2 linked regions of the Exiguobacterium sibiricum 7-3 genome follow. The protein of the gene in region 2 interacts with the protein of the main gene of each other region in a pairwise test. Links are inferred from orthologs where the notes say so. Each region holds a gene or a part of one and is shown on either strand. Other genes may lie near its edges.

Region 1 (4,921 bases), 300 kb from region 2 along the record:
TCCACGTGTCGACTCCACGTAACCAAGCTTCGTCAATTGTTGCGTGACTTTCATCAAATGATTGGAAGATATACCGTAATGATTGGCAATGGCCGGCATCGGTGTCACTTCTTCCCGGTGAAGACCTAAATAAATCAGAACTCGGAGTCCATAGTCTGTATATTGAGTGATTCGCATTTCTTTCCTCTCCATTCCCTGTTCATGGAACCAGTTGTAAATCCCATTTCACACTGCTGTTTCATCGTATCATGTTCGATATTAATCGAAAATAAAGGATGTGCTTTTATCAGTATACGTAACGGAGATGGATTTAGATGTCGTTTAAACAAAAAAAGCCAATTTCCTGAATAGGAAACTGACTTTTAAACGATTCATTTCTTTTTCATGTCATGTAATACTTCGTTGAAACGATCCGCATAGTTCGTAAAAACTCCCGTCACTCCATAATCGAGCATCCGTTCCATGTCGACTTTCTCGTTCACCGTGTAGGGGTGAAGCAACAGACCACGTTCCCGAATCATTGCCGTATTTTCGCGCGTCAGTCCTTTAAATGAGGGACCGATTCCGACTGCGTATGTCTGAATTTCGTCAAGTGCCTTAGGCGTGATTGATTGGACTGTTGGTGCTTCCATCAGCTGGACGAGTGGAAAACCTTCATCAAGTGCTTTAACTTTTAATAGACTTGCTTGACTGAACGATTGAATCATGACTTGTCCCGGTTTAACACGGTCACTGGATAAACCATGATCTTTTAATGTTTTCAGTAGTTTTTCTTCCATTCCCGGGTAAACTTCAGGTGATTTTGTTTCAATATAATAGTTCGCATGTTTGCCATATTTATCAAAAATTTCATCGAGCGTTGGAACTTGGAGTCCCTTATATTCAGCCTTCGCATAATCAGGATTCGCTGTATTGAACCAACTCCCCGCATCGAGGCGTTTGATTTCAGCTAATGTCTTGTCTTTGACGGCACCTGTTCCGTTTGTCGTCCGATCGACCGTCTCATCGTGCATCGCAATCAATTGACCGTCCTTCGTCATCTGCAAATCGATTTCGATGTAGTCGGCTTTTAATTTTTTATGGCTCAGTTGATACGCTGTCATCGTATGTTCCGGTGCATACCCGGAAGCACCTCGGTGGGCAATGTTAACGACATGATTTGGGTCGAGTAGATCATGTTTTGCATGTGCCGAAGCGTCGATACTCCCGAAACTAGTTGCGGCTATTGCTCCTGTAAGTACGGTAACGCCAATCTGTTTCATCATGTTGTATTTCCCCCTTAAAAGTAACTTACAGACTGAATCTTACGTGACGACTGTGAAGGAAACATATAGTTGAGGTGAAGAAGTTTTTAGAATCGATGACAGACTTGTAATCAAACGAATCACCAGCTTATCTGAAGAGACGAAAAGAGGCGTTCTCCCTATCGTAGGAAGAACGCCTCTTTATCAAATCGACTTATGCTTCAAAAATCAATGATTCAGGATCTTCGAGCAAATCTTTGATGTGCTTCAAGAACGTCACGGCTTCTTTCCCGTCAACGATCCGGTGATCATATGAAAGCGCGACATACATCATCGGACGATTGGCCATCCGTTCTGCATCAATCGCAACGGGACGAAGATTGATTGCATGCATCCCGAGAATCGCGACCTGTGGTCCGTTCAGGATCGGTGTCGACATCAATGAACCAAACGTTCCGCCGTTTGTAATCGTAAATGTTCCACCTGTCAAATCAGATAGTCCGAGTTTATTATCCCGCGCTTTGACCGCAAGATTGATGATGTCTTTTTCGATTTCACCAAAATTCTTTTTATCGGCGTCACGAACGACAGGTACAACCAGACCGTCTGGTGCGGAAACCGCAATTCCGATATCGTAGAATTTCTTAAGGACGATTTCGTCCCCTTGAATTTCGGCATTCAAATATGGCATCTTTTTCAAAGCGGCGACAGCTGCCTTCGTGAAGAACGACATGAAACCGAGTTTAACTTCATTGTCCTTAACGAATTTTTCTTGACGGCGTTTCCGTAACGACATAACGGCAGACATATCAATTTCATTGAACGTCGTTAACATGGCTGCTGTTTGTTGCACTTCTACTAAACGGTTCGCAATCGTTTTACGGCGACGCGACATTTTAATCCGTTCTTCCGGTTTCCCCGGAGCAGCAGGCGGTGCTGTTTTCGGTGCCGGAGCTTGTGGTGCTTTTGCCTGTTCGCGTGGTGCGACTTCAAATGTCGCGACGTCCTGCACGCGAATGCGACCGAGTGGATCTTGTGTCGCCACCTGTGCTAAATCAATTCCTTTTTCACGTGCCATTTTCCGGGCAGCAGGTGAAGCGATTGGACGATCGGCACGTGACGTAGCTTCTGTTGCTGCGACGGCTGCCGGTTGTTCCTTTTTCGGTTCTTGTGCAACAGGTGCTTCTTTCTGTTCAGGTGCCGGAGCTGCTTCTGTCGGTTGTGTCACTTCTCCACCTGCTGTAATGATCGCAATCGTTTCTCCGACGCGGACTGTATCACCTTCAGCAGCCATTACTTCAGACAGGATTCCGGCTTCGTCTGACGGTACTTCGATGTTGACTTTATCTGTCTCCAGTTCGACGATGGCTTCCCCTTTTTCTACCTGATCGCCTGGTTGTTTTAACCATGATGCGACTGTACCTTCTGTAATCGATTCTGCAAGTTCTGGCACTTTGATTTCCATGTTAATTCGTCCCCCTAAGACTTTTCGTGTTTGACCCCACTTGATTTTAGATTAGACATTTGTTTCGGAAGTAGCCGACGTGCTTGGTTGATCGACTGTCGTTCGTGTCAAGGCTTCTGTTAGAATCCGCGCTTGTTCGACTTTGTGGCCAGTCGGATCACCTTCCGCCGTACTCGAACGTCGACGACGACCGATGTAACGAACAGTTGTAATCCCATTGATGGCAACCGATTCAAGACGTGGTTCGATGTATGTCCAAGCGCCCATGTTTTTCGGTTCTTCCTGAACCCAGACAAATTCACTGACGTTCGGATAACGTTCGAGCAAAGCATTTAACTGCTTAGCCGGGAACGGATAGATTTCTTCAATCCGGACGATGTGTAACCAGTTGAAATCATCGTCTGATTTCGAGACAGCTTCTGCTAAGTCAATCGCGACCTTACCGCTACAGAAGACGATCCGTTCAACTTGTTCCGGTGATTGTCCCAGTCCGTTTTGTTCGACGATTCGTTTGAATGAACCGTCTGTCAGTTCGGATAAATCAGAGGTTGCGAGTGGATGACGGAGTAAGCTTTTCGGCGTCATGACGACAAGCGGACGTACTTCTTCTTTCCCAAGAATCGCAGCTTGACGGCGAAGCAGATGGAAATACTGGGCTGCACTTGAGACATTAGCGACCGTCCAGTTCTTCTCACCTGACAGTGTCAAGAAACGTTCGAGACGGGCACTGGAATGCTCCGGTCCTTGTCCTTCATAACCATGCGGTAACAGCATGACAAGTCCAGATGTCTGTCCCCATTTGGCACGGCTTGCCGAGATGAACTGATCAAAGATGACTTGACCGGAGTTCGCAAAGTCACCGTACTGCGCTTCCCATAAAACAAGTGTTTCCGGTGCAAAGACGTTATAGCCGTATTCGAATCCGAGAACACCCGCTTCTGATAACGGACTGTTGTAAACGGCAAACGATGCTGTTGCTGAAGTCAAGCTGTGCATCGGTGAAAACGATTTGCCTGTCTTCACATCATTCAGATTGATGTTTCGTTGTGCAAACGTCCCCCGCTCCGAATCTTGACCACTGAGTCGAATCGGCGTGCCATCGGAAAGAATCGAAGCAAATGCCAATGTTTCCGCATGACCCCAGTCGATGCCGTTTTTCGTCGTCAACGCATCGGTCCGGCGTTTCAACACTTTTTCAAGTTTATGGAAAACACTGAATCCACTTGGCCATTCGAGCAACTGTTCGTTGTAAGCCGTCAATTTTTCAACTGCGACACCGGTTTCGACGTGAGGAACGCCCTTGAAGACGACATCCGGCATGACTCCACCGTACTCTTTTTCGACATTCGGGACCTTCTCACGAGCCGCTTTCATCATGTCATTGATGTCCGTTTCAATTGTCGTGACATCTTCTTTTGAGACATCCCCTTGTTCAACCAGTTGTTTCGCATATAAGACACGTGCTGAATCATGCTTATGGATTAAATCATAGAGTACAGGGTTGGTATTCATCGGCTCGTCCATCTCGTTATGTCCGAAACGACGGTATCCGATCAAATCAATCAAGACGTCTTTGTTGAATGTCGCCCGGTATTCGCTGGCAAGCAATGCTACGGCTAAACAACTTTCCGGCTCATCTGCATTGACGTGGAAAATCGGAATTTCATACCCTTTCGCCAAATCACTTGAATAACGGGTCGACCGTGAATCCGTCGGTTCCGTCGTAAAGCCGATCGTATTATTGGCAATGATATGAATCGTTCCGCCTGTGTTATATCCTTTCAAATTCGTCAGGTTCAACGTTTCAGCGACGATTCCTTGCCCCGGGAAGGCGGCATCTCCATGAATGAGGATGGCAGCGGCTTTTCCCTGCTCCTGACGAGGTGCCCCTTTTTGCGAACGGTCATCTTGCGCTGCCCGTGTGAATCCTTCAACGACAGGATCGACGAACTCGAGGTGAGACGGGTTGTTGGCAAGCGTCATCCGGACGTTACTCGATTGTTGCTCCATTTTCCGGTTCAACCCTAAATGATATTTCACGTCCCCTGTCCAACCATATGTGATCCCGATCGAACCTTCCGAAGGAACCAAGTCATGGTTTGGCGCGTGTTGGAATTCTGCAAAAATCATTTCATACGGTTTGCCTAAAACGTGCGCTAAGACATTTAATCGTCCCCGATGCGCCATTCCGATGTTAATCGTTTCCGACCCA
Region 2 (5,616 bases):
CGATGCGCTGCTTGCGCACGCGAAACGTCAACCAATTCAATTTCATATTCCCGGTCATAAAAATGGCCAAGGAATGGATCCTGCTTTTCGATCATTCATCGGTCAAAATGCGCTCGATATCGATTTAATCAATATCGCGCCGCTCGATGATTTACATCATCCAAAAGGAATCATCAAGGATGCTCATCAATTAGCAGCTCAAGCCTTCCATGCAGACGAAACATTTTTCTCCGTTCAGGGAACCTCGACCGCCATCATGGCAATGATCATGAGCGTCGTCGGTCCGGACGATAAAATTTTAGTTCCCCGGAACGTTCATAAATCGGTCATGTCGGCTATCGTTCTTTCTGGAGCGCACCCGATTTTCATTCACCCCGAGTTTGATGAAATGTTTGGCATCGCTCATGGTATTACGCCAAGTGCCGTCGAGCGTGCTCTCAGTCTTCACCCGGACACAAAAGCCGTCCTGGTTATCAACCCGACATACTTTGGCGTCGCAGGTGACTTAGAGAGCATCGTTACGCTTGCCCATGGTAAAGGTATCCCTGTACTAGTCGACGAAGCACACGGCGTTCATATTGCGTTCCACGATGATATGCCGCTGTCTGCGATGCAGGCAGGTGCAGATCTCGCTGCGACAAGTGTTCATAAATTAGGAGGATCGCTGACCGGTAGCTCCGTCTTGAATGTCCGTCGCGGACTCGTCTCACCGGATAAAGTCCAGGCCGTCCTGTCGATGTTGACGACGACCTCCACTTCCTATCTATTATTGGCATCACTCGACTGCGCCCGCCGCCATCTGGCGATTAACGGAGAAGCAATGAACCGTCGTGCGCTCGAACTTGCGACACGGATGCGGATGGGACTCGCGAAATTGCCTTATCTCGCCGTGTTTGGTGAATCGGATTTGCATTCTAGTGCGACATTTGCCTTCGATCCGACAAAAGTGTTGATTTCCGTTAAAGGACTTGGCATTTCCGGCCATCTCGTCGAAGAATTTTTACGGGAAGAACACCGGATTGAAGTCGAACTGTCAGACTTAAACAACATCTTGTTGATCATCACTTCTGGTGATTCGGAAGAGACGATTGATGCCTTGCTTGCAGGAATGGCTGCTCTCGTAGAACGTCATCGGGATACGGGATCTAAAACAGCATCCCACTCCATCGTTTTGCCTGACATTCCAGCACTCGCTCTCAGTCCGCGGGATGCGTTTTATGAAGAAACAGAAACGATTCCACTTGCTGATGCTGTTGGACGGATCTCGGCAGAGTTCATGATGGTCTATCCACCCGGTATCCCAATCTTTATTCCGGGTGAAATGATTACGACTGACAACTTAGCGTATATCAAAGAAAACATCGAAGCCGGTCTTCCTGTTCAAGGACTGGAAGATCACACACTCGAGACGATCAAAGTCATTCAACAATCGAATGCGATTCGTTAAATATCGTGCCTAAACAAAAGACCGTAACTGCTAAAAAGCAGTTGCGGTCTTTTAGTCTGCCTGTTCGTAACTCGGAGTGTACGGCAACAGCGTCGCTAGAAATTCCCCTACTGTCTCGGCATCGATGGCATCAATGCCAAGTAATCGATGCAAGGCTTCTGAATCCAATACATCTGCGTGATCGAGTAATGCAGCGCGCCCGCTCGTGAGACTGACGACTAGCATCTTCCCAAAAAATTGTTTGGTAAAGATGACACCAAAATCGTACCGTGCTTGTTCCGTCGTCACACCGATAAACCTGACTTTATCCGTTTCTGAGACATGATACAGTTCTTCGAGTGGCGATAATTGCGATTCCATCGTGTCTCACCCTTTCTTTTTTATCCTTTTCCTGTTTTAAAGAAAGGTTAAACGAAACAAAAAAACCTTAAGCGGTCGGCTCCCCGCTTAAGGTTTTCTTGATTATTTAATGATGTGGATTGGGCTACCGATTGCAACTTCAGCAGTTTCCATTGCGATTTCACCGAGTGAAGGGTGCGCGTGGATTGTGAGTGCGATATCTTCAGCAGTCATTCCAGACTCGATTGCAAGTCCCATCTCTGCGATCATGTCAGATGCGCCTGTACCAGCGATTTGAGCACCGATCAAGAGACCGTCTGATTTACGTGTGATCATTTTCAAGAAGCCGTCTGGCTCGTTGAGTGCAAGAGCACGTCCGTTTGCAGCGTAAGGGAATTTAGAAGCGAGGTAATCAAGACCTTCTTCTTTTGCTTGCGCTTCTGTATAACCGACTGTTGCGAGTTCTGGGTCTGTGAAGACAACCGCAGGAATCGCGCTGTAGTCGAGGTATGCCGGGTGTCCAGCAGCAGCTTCAGCAGCAATTTTTGCTTCGAATGAAGCTTTGTGTGCAAGTGGCGGTCCAGGAACGATGTCCCCGATAGCATAGATGTTTTCGTTCGACGTACGGCACTGATCGTCGATTTCGACGAGTCCACGTTCGCTGACTTTAACTTCTGCCATTTCAAGACCGAGATCAGATGTGTTCGGGCGACGACCAACTGTGACGAGGACGTAGTCCGCTTCGACAGTTTGTGTTTCACCTTTGACTTCAAACGTAACTTTCACGCCTTCTTCTGTCTCTTCAACACTTTGTGCAAGTGCTTCGTTGTGAATCGTGATGTTGCCTTTTTGTTTGAGCTTTTTCTTGACGACTTGCGTCATTGCCGGCTCGAATCCAGAAAGGATATCTTTTGTTCCTTCTAAGATGACAACTTCAGTATCAAAGTTAGCATACGCTGTTCCGAGCTCCATTCCGATGTATCCGCCGCCGATGACGATGAGTTTTTTCGGAAGTTCAGGAAGGTTCAATGCGCCTGTTGAAGAAAGGACGCGTTTTGACCATTTGAAAGCCGGAAGTTCGATTGGAGTCGAACCAGTTGCGATGATACATTTTTTGAATTTGTAAGGTGTAGAAGAATCTTCATTGATGATACGAACTGTATCTTCAGATTGGAAGTAAGCTTCCCCAACGACTGTCTCGACGTTGTTACCTTTAAGAAGGCCACCAACACCGCCAGTCAATTTGTTGACGACAGACTGTTTCCAAGACTGAACTTTTGAGAAGTCGACTGCGACATTCTCAGATGTGATTCCCATTGAATCTGAACCTTTTGCATGTTGGAAGTTGTGTCCAGCTGTAATCAAGGCTTTTGATGGGATACATCCGACGTTCAAACAAACACCACCGACGTTTTCACGCTCGACGACTGTTACTTTAAGTCCGAGTTGCGCACCGCGGATTGCAGCGACGTAACCACCAGGGCCAGCCCCGATTACGAGTAAATCTGTTTCTTGTGCGAATTCACCTACTACCATTGCTTATCCCTCCATAATGAGAAGTTGTGGGTCATTTAACAAACGTTTAACCAAGTTAAGCGCGTTTTGTGCTGTAGCACCATCGATGAGACGGTGGTCGAAGCTGAATGAAAGAGCAAGTACTGGTGCTGCAACGATTTCGCCGTTTTTGACGACCGCTTTTTCAGCGATACGACCAATACCGAGGATTGCAACTTCTGGGTGGTTGATGACAGGTGTGAACCATTGTCCGCCAGCAGAACCGATGTTCGTGATTGTGATCGATCCGCCTTTCATTTCGTCACCAGAAAGTTTACCGTCACGTGCTTTACCAGCAAGATCATTAATGTTATCTGCTAATCCGAAGATTGATTTACGGTCTGCATCTTTGACGACAGGTACAACAAGACCGTTGTCTGTGTCTGCTGCGATACCGATGTTGAAGTAGTTTTTGTAAACGACTTCTTCGTTCACATCGTCAATTGATGCGTTGATTGCAGGGTATTTCTTAGCCGCTGCTGTCAATGCTTTCACAACGAATGGAAGATACGTTAATTTCGTACCTTGTGCTGCCGCAACTTCTTTGAAGTTTTTACGGAGTGCAACAAGATTCGTAACATCGACTTCATCCATCAATGTAACGTGTGGTGCTGTATGTTTCGAGTTGACCATTGCTTTCGAAATCGCTTTACGGATTCCTTTGATCTTCTCGCGTGTTTCAAGCTCAGGTTGAGCTGCAACATACGGTTTCACTTCAGACTTAGATGCTGAAGCTTGTGCTGCCGGTGCTTTTTCTTCTGCTGCTGGTGCAGTTGAAGCTTGTCCACCGTTTGCAAATGCATCAATGTCTTCTTTGACAACGCGACCGTTGTCACCAGAACCTTGAACTTCACGGATATCGACACCTTTTTCACGTGCATATTTACGCACTGAAGGCATTGCGATGACGCGTTCTGATTTATGGATTTGAACTTCGTTTGGTTTGTCTTCGACTTTTTTGTCTGTGTCTTGGACGTCTTTCGCATTGTCTGCTGCTTTAGGTTGCTCTGGTGCTTCTTCTTCAGAAGGAGCTGAACCTTCGCCTTCCACATCAAACGTGATCAATACGTCACCAACGACGGCTACGACACCCTCGTCGACTTTTACTTCTTTGACTGTGCCATCAACTGGTGATGGAATTTCAACGACTGCTTTATCGTTTTGTACTTCAAGAAGAATGTCATCCTCTTTGACTGTGTCGCCTGCTTTAACGAACCACTTTACGATTTCACCTTCGTGAATACCCTCACCGATATCCGGTAATTTGAATTCAAATAAACCCATTTGAATTGGCCTCCTTTTATTTCACTCTTCTGGTCAATTGTTATCTTTAAAACGGAAGCAAGGAGAGAATTACCTCTCTCCTCTTTTTCCGGTTCACTCTTAGAAATTGTAAACAGTTTTCACTTTTTCAACGATATCTTTGTGGTCCGGAAGCCACGCATCTTCACCTTGTGCGAATGGGAAGATTGTGTCAGGTGCCGTGACACGAAGAATTGGTGCTTCGAGGTCAAGAATTGCGCGCTCTTGGATTTCAGTTGCGACCATTGCAGCCACACCTGCTTGTTTTTGAGCTTCTTGAACAACGACAACACGGTTCGTTTTCTTAACTGATTCAACGATTGTATCGATGTCAATCGGGCTGATTGTCATCAAGTCGATGATTTCAACGCTGATGTTTTCCTTTTCAAGCTCTTCAGCAGCTTTCAATGATGCGTGAACCATTGCACCGTACGTTACGATTGTAACGTCAGTACCTTCACGTTTGATGTCTGCTTTTCCGAGTTCGATCGTGTAGTCGCCCTCTGGCACTTCACCGCGGAATGAACGGTACAGTTTCATGTGCTCAAGGAAAACGACTGGGTCGTTATCACGGATTGATGCAATCAAAAGACCTTTTGCATCATACGGAGTTGAAGGGATGACGACTTTAAGTCCTGGTGACTGAGCCATTAATCCTTCCAGGTTATCTGCATGAAGCTCAGGTGTTTTAACACCGCCACCGAATGGTGAACGGATTGTTACAGGTGCACTGTACGTGCCGCCTGAACGGTAACGTAAACGTGCGAGTTGTGCTGCTACAGAATCAAATACTTCGAATACGAAACCGAAGAATTGGATTTCCATGATTGGACGGAAACCAGTTAAGCTGAATCCGACTGCAAGACCACCAATACCAGACTCGGCAAGTGGTGTATCGAAGACGCGGTCTTCGCCTAATTCGTCTTGAAGACCTTCTGTCGCACGGAATACCCCACCGTTTTTACCGACGTCTT

The links.
Region 1: the proteins of lpdA (region 2) and odhB interact in binary tests that used the Escherichia coli proteins (3 or more experiments, as listed by UniProt). The link is inferred for Exiguobacterium sibiricum 7-3 from one-to-one orthologs.

Annotation. Positions count from the first base shown.
Region 1 is NZ_KK211190.1:1,353,552-1,358,472, reverse strand. Bases 585-3,497 are described here. They hold odhB (2-oxoglutarate dehydrogenase complex dihydrolipoyllysine-residue succinyltransferase), read right to left. Parts: upstream 2,710-3,497; coding sequence 1,459-2,709; downstream 585-1,458. Other genes in these bases: P402_RS0107765 (2-oxoglutarate dehydrogenase E1 component), read right to left, coding at 2,761-3,497; P402_RS0107775 (glycerophosphodiester phosphodiesterase), read right to left, coding at 585-1,265. In the rest of the region: P402_RS0107780 (RrF2 family transcriptional regulator), read right to left, coding at 1-177; more of P402_RS0107775, read right to left, coding at 372-584; more of P402_RS0107765, read right to left, coding at 3,498-4,921. UniProt on the Escherichia coli protein: E2 component of the 2-oxoglutarate dehydrogenase (OGDH) complex which catalyzes the second step in the conversion of 2-oxoglutarate to succinyl-CoA and CO(2).
Region 2 is NZ_KK211190.1:1,049,485-1,055,100, reverse strand. Bases 1,117-4,078 are described here. They hold lpdA (dihydrolipoyl dehydrogenase), read right to left. Parts: upstream 3,323-4,078; coding sequence 1,910-3,322; downstream 1,117-1,909. Other genes in these bases: P402_RS0106220 (dihydrolipoamide acetyltransferase family protein), read right to left, coding at 3,326-4,078; P402_RS0106230 (DUF3055 domain-containing protein), read right to left, coding at 1,499-1,807; P402_RS0106235 (aminotransferase class I/II-fold pyridoxal phosphate-dependent enzyme), read left to right, coding at 1,117-1,447. Outside these bases: more of P402_RS0106235, read left to right, coding at 1-1,116; more of P402_RS0106220, read right to left, coding at 4,079-4,624; P402_RS0106215 (alpha-ketoacid dehydrogenase subunit beta), read right to left, coding at 4,724-5,616. UniProt on the Escherichia coli protein: Lipoamide dehydrogenase is a component of the glycine cleavage system as well as of the alpha-ketoacid dehydrogenase complexes.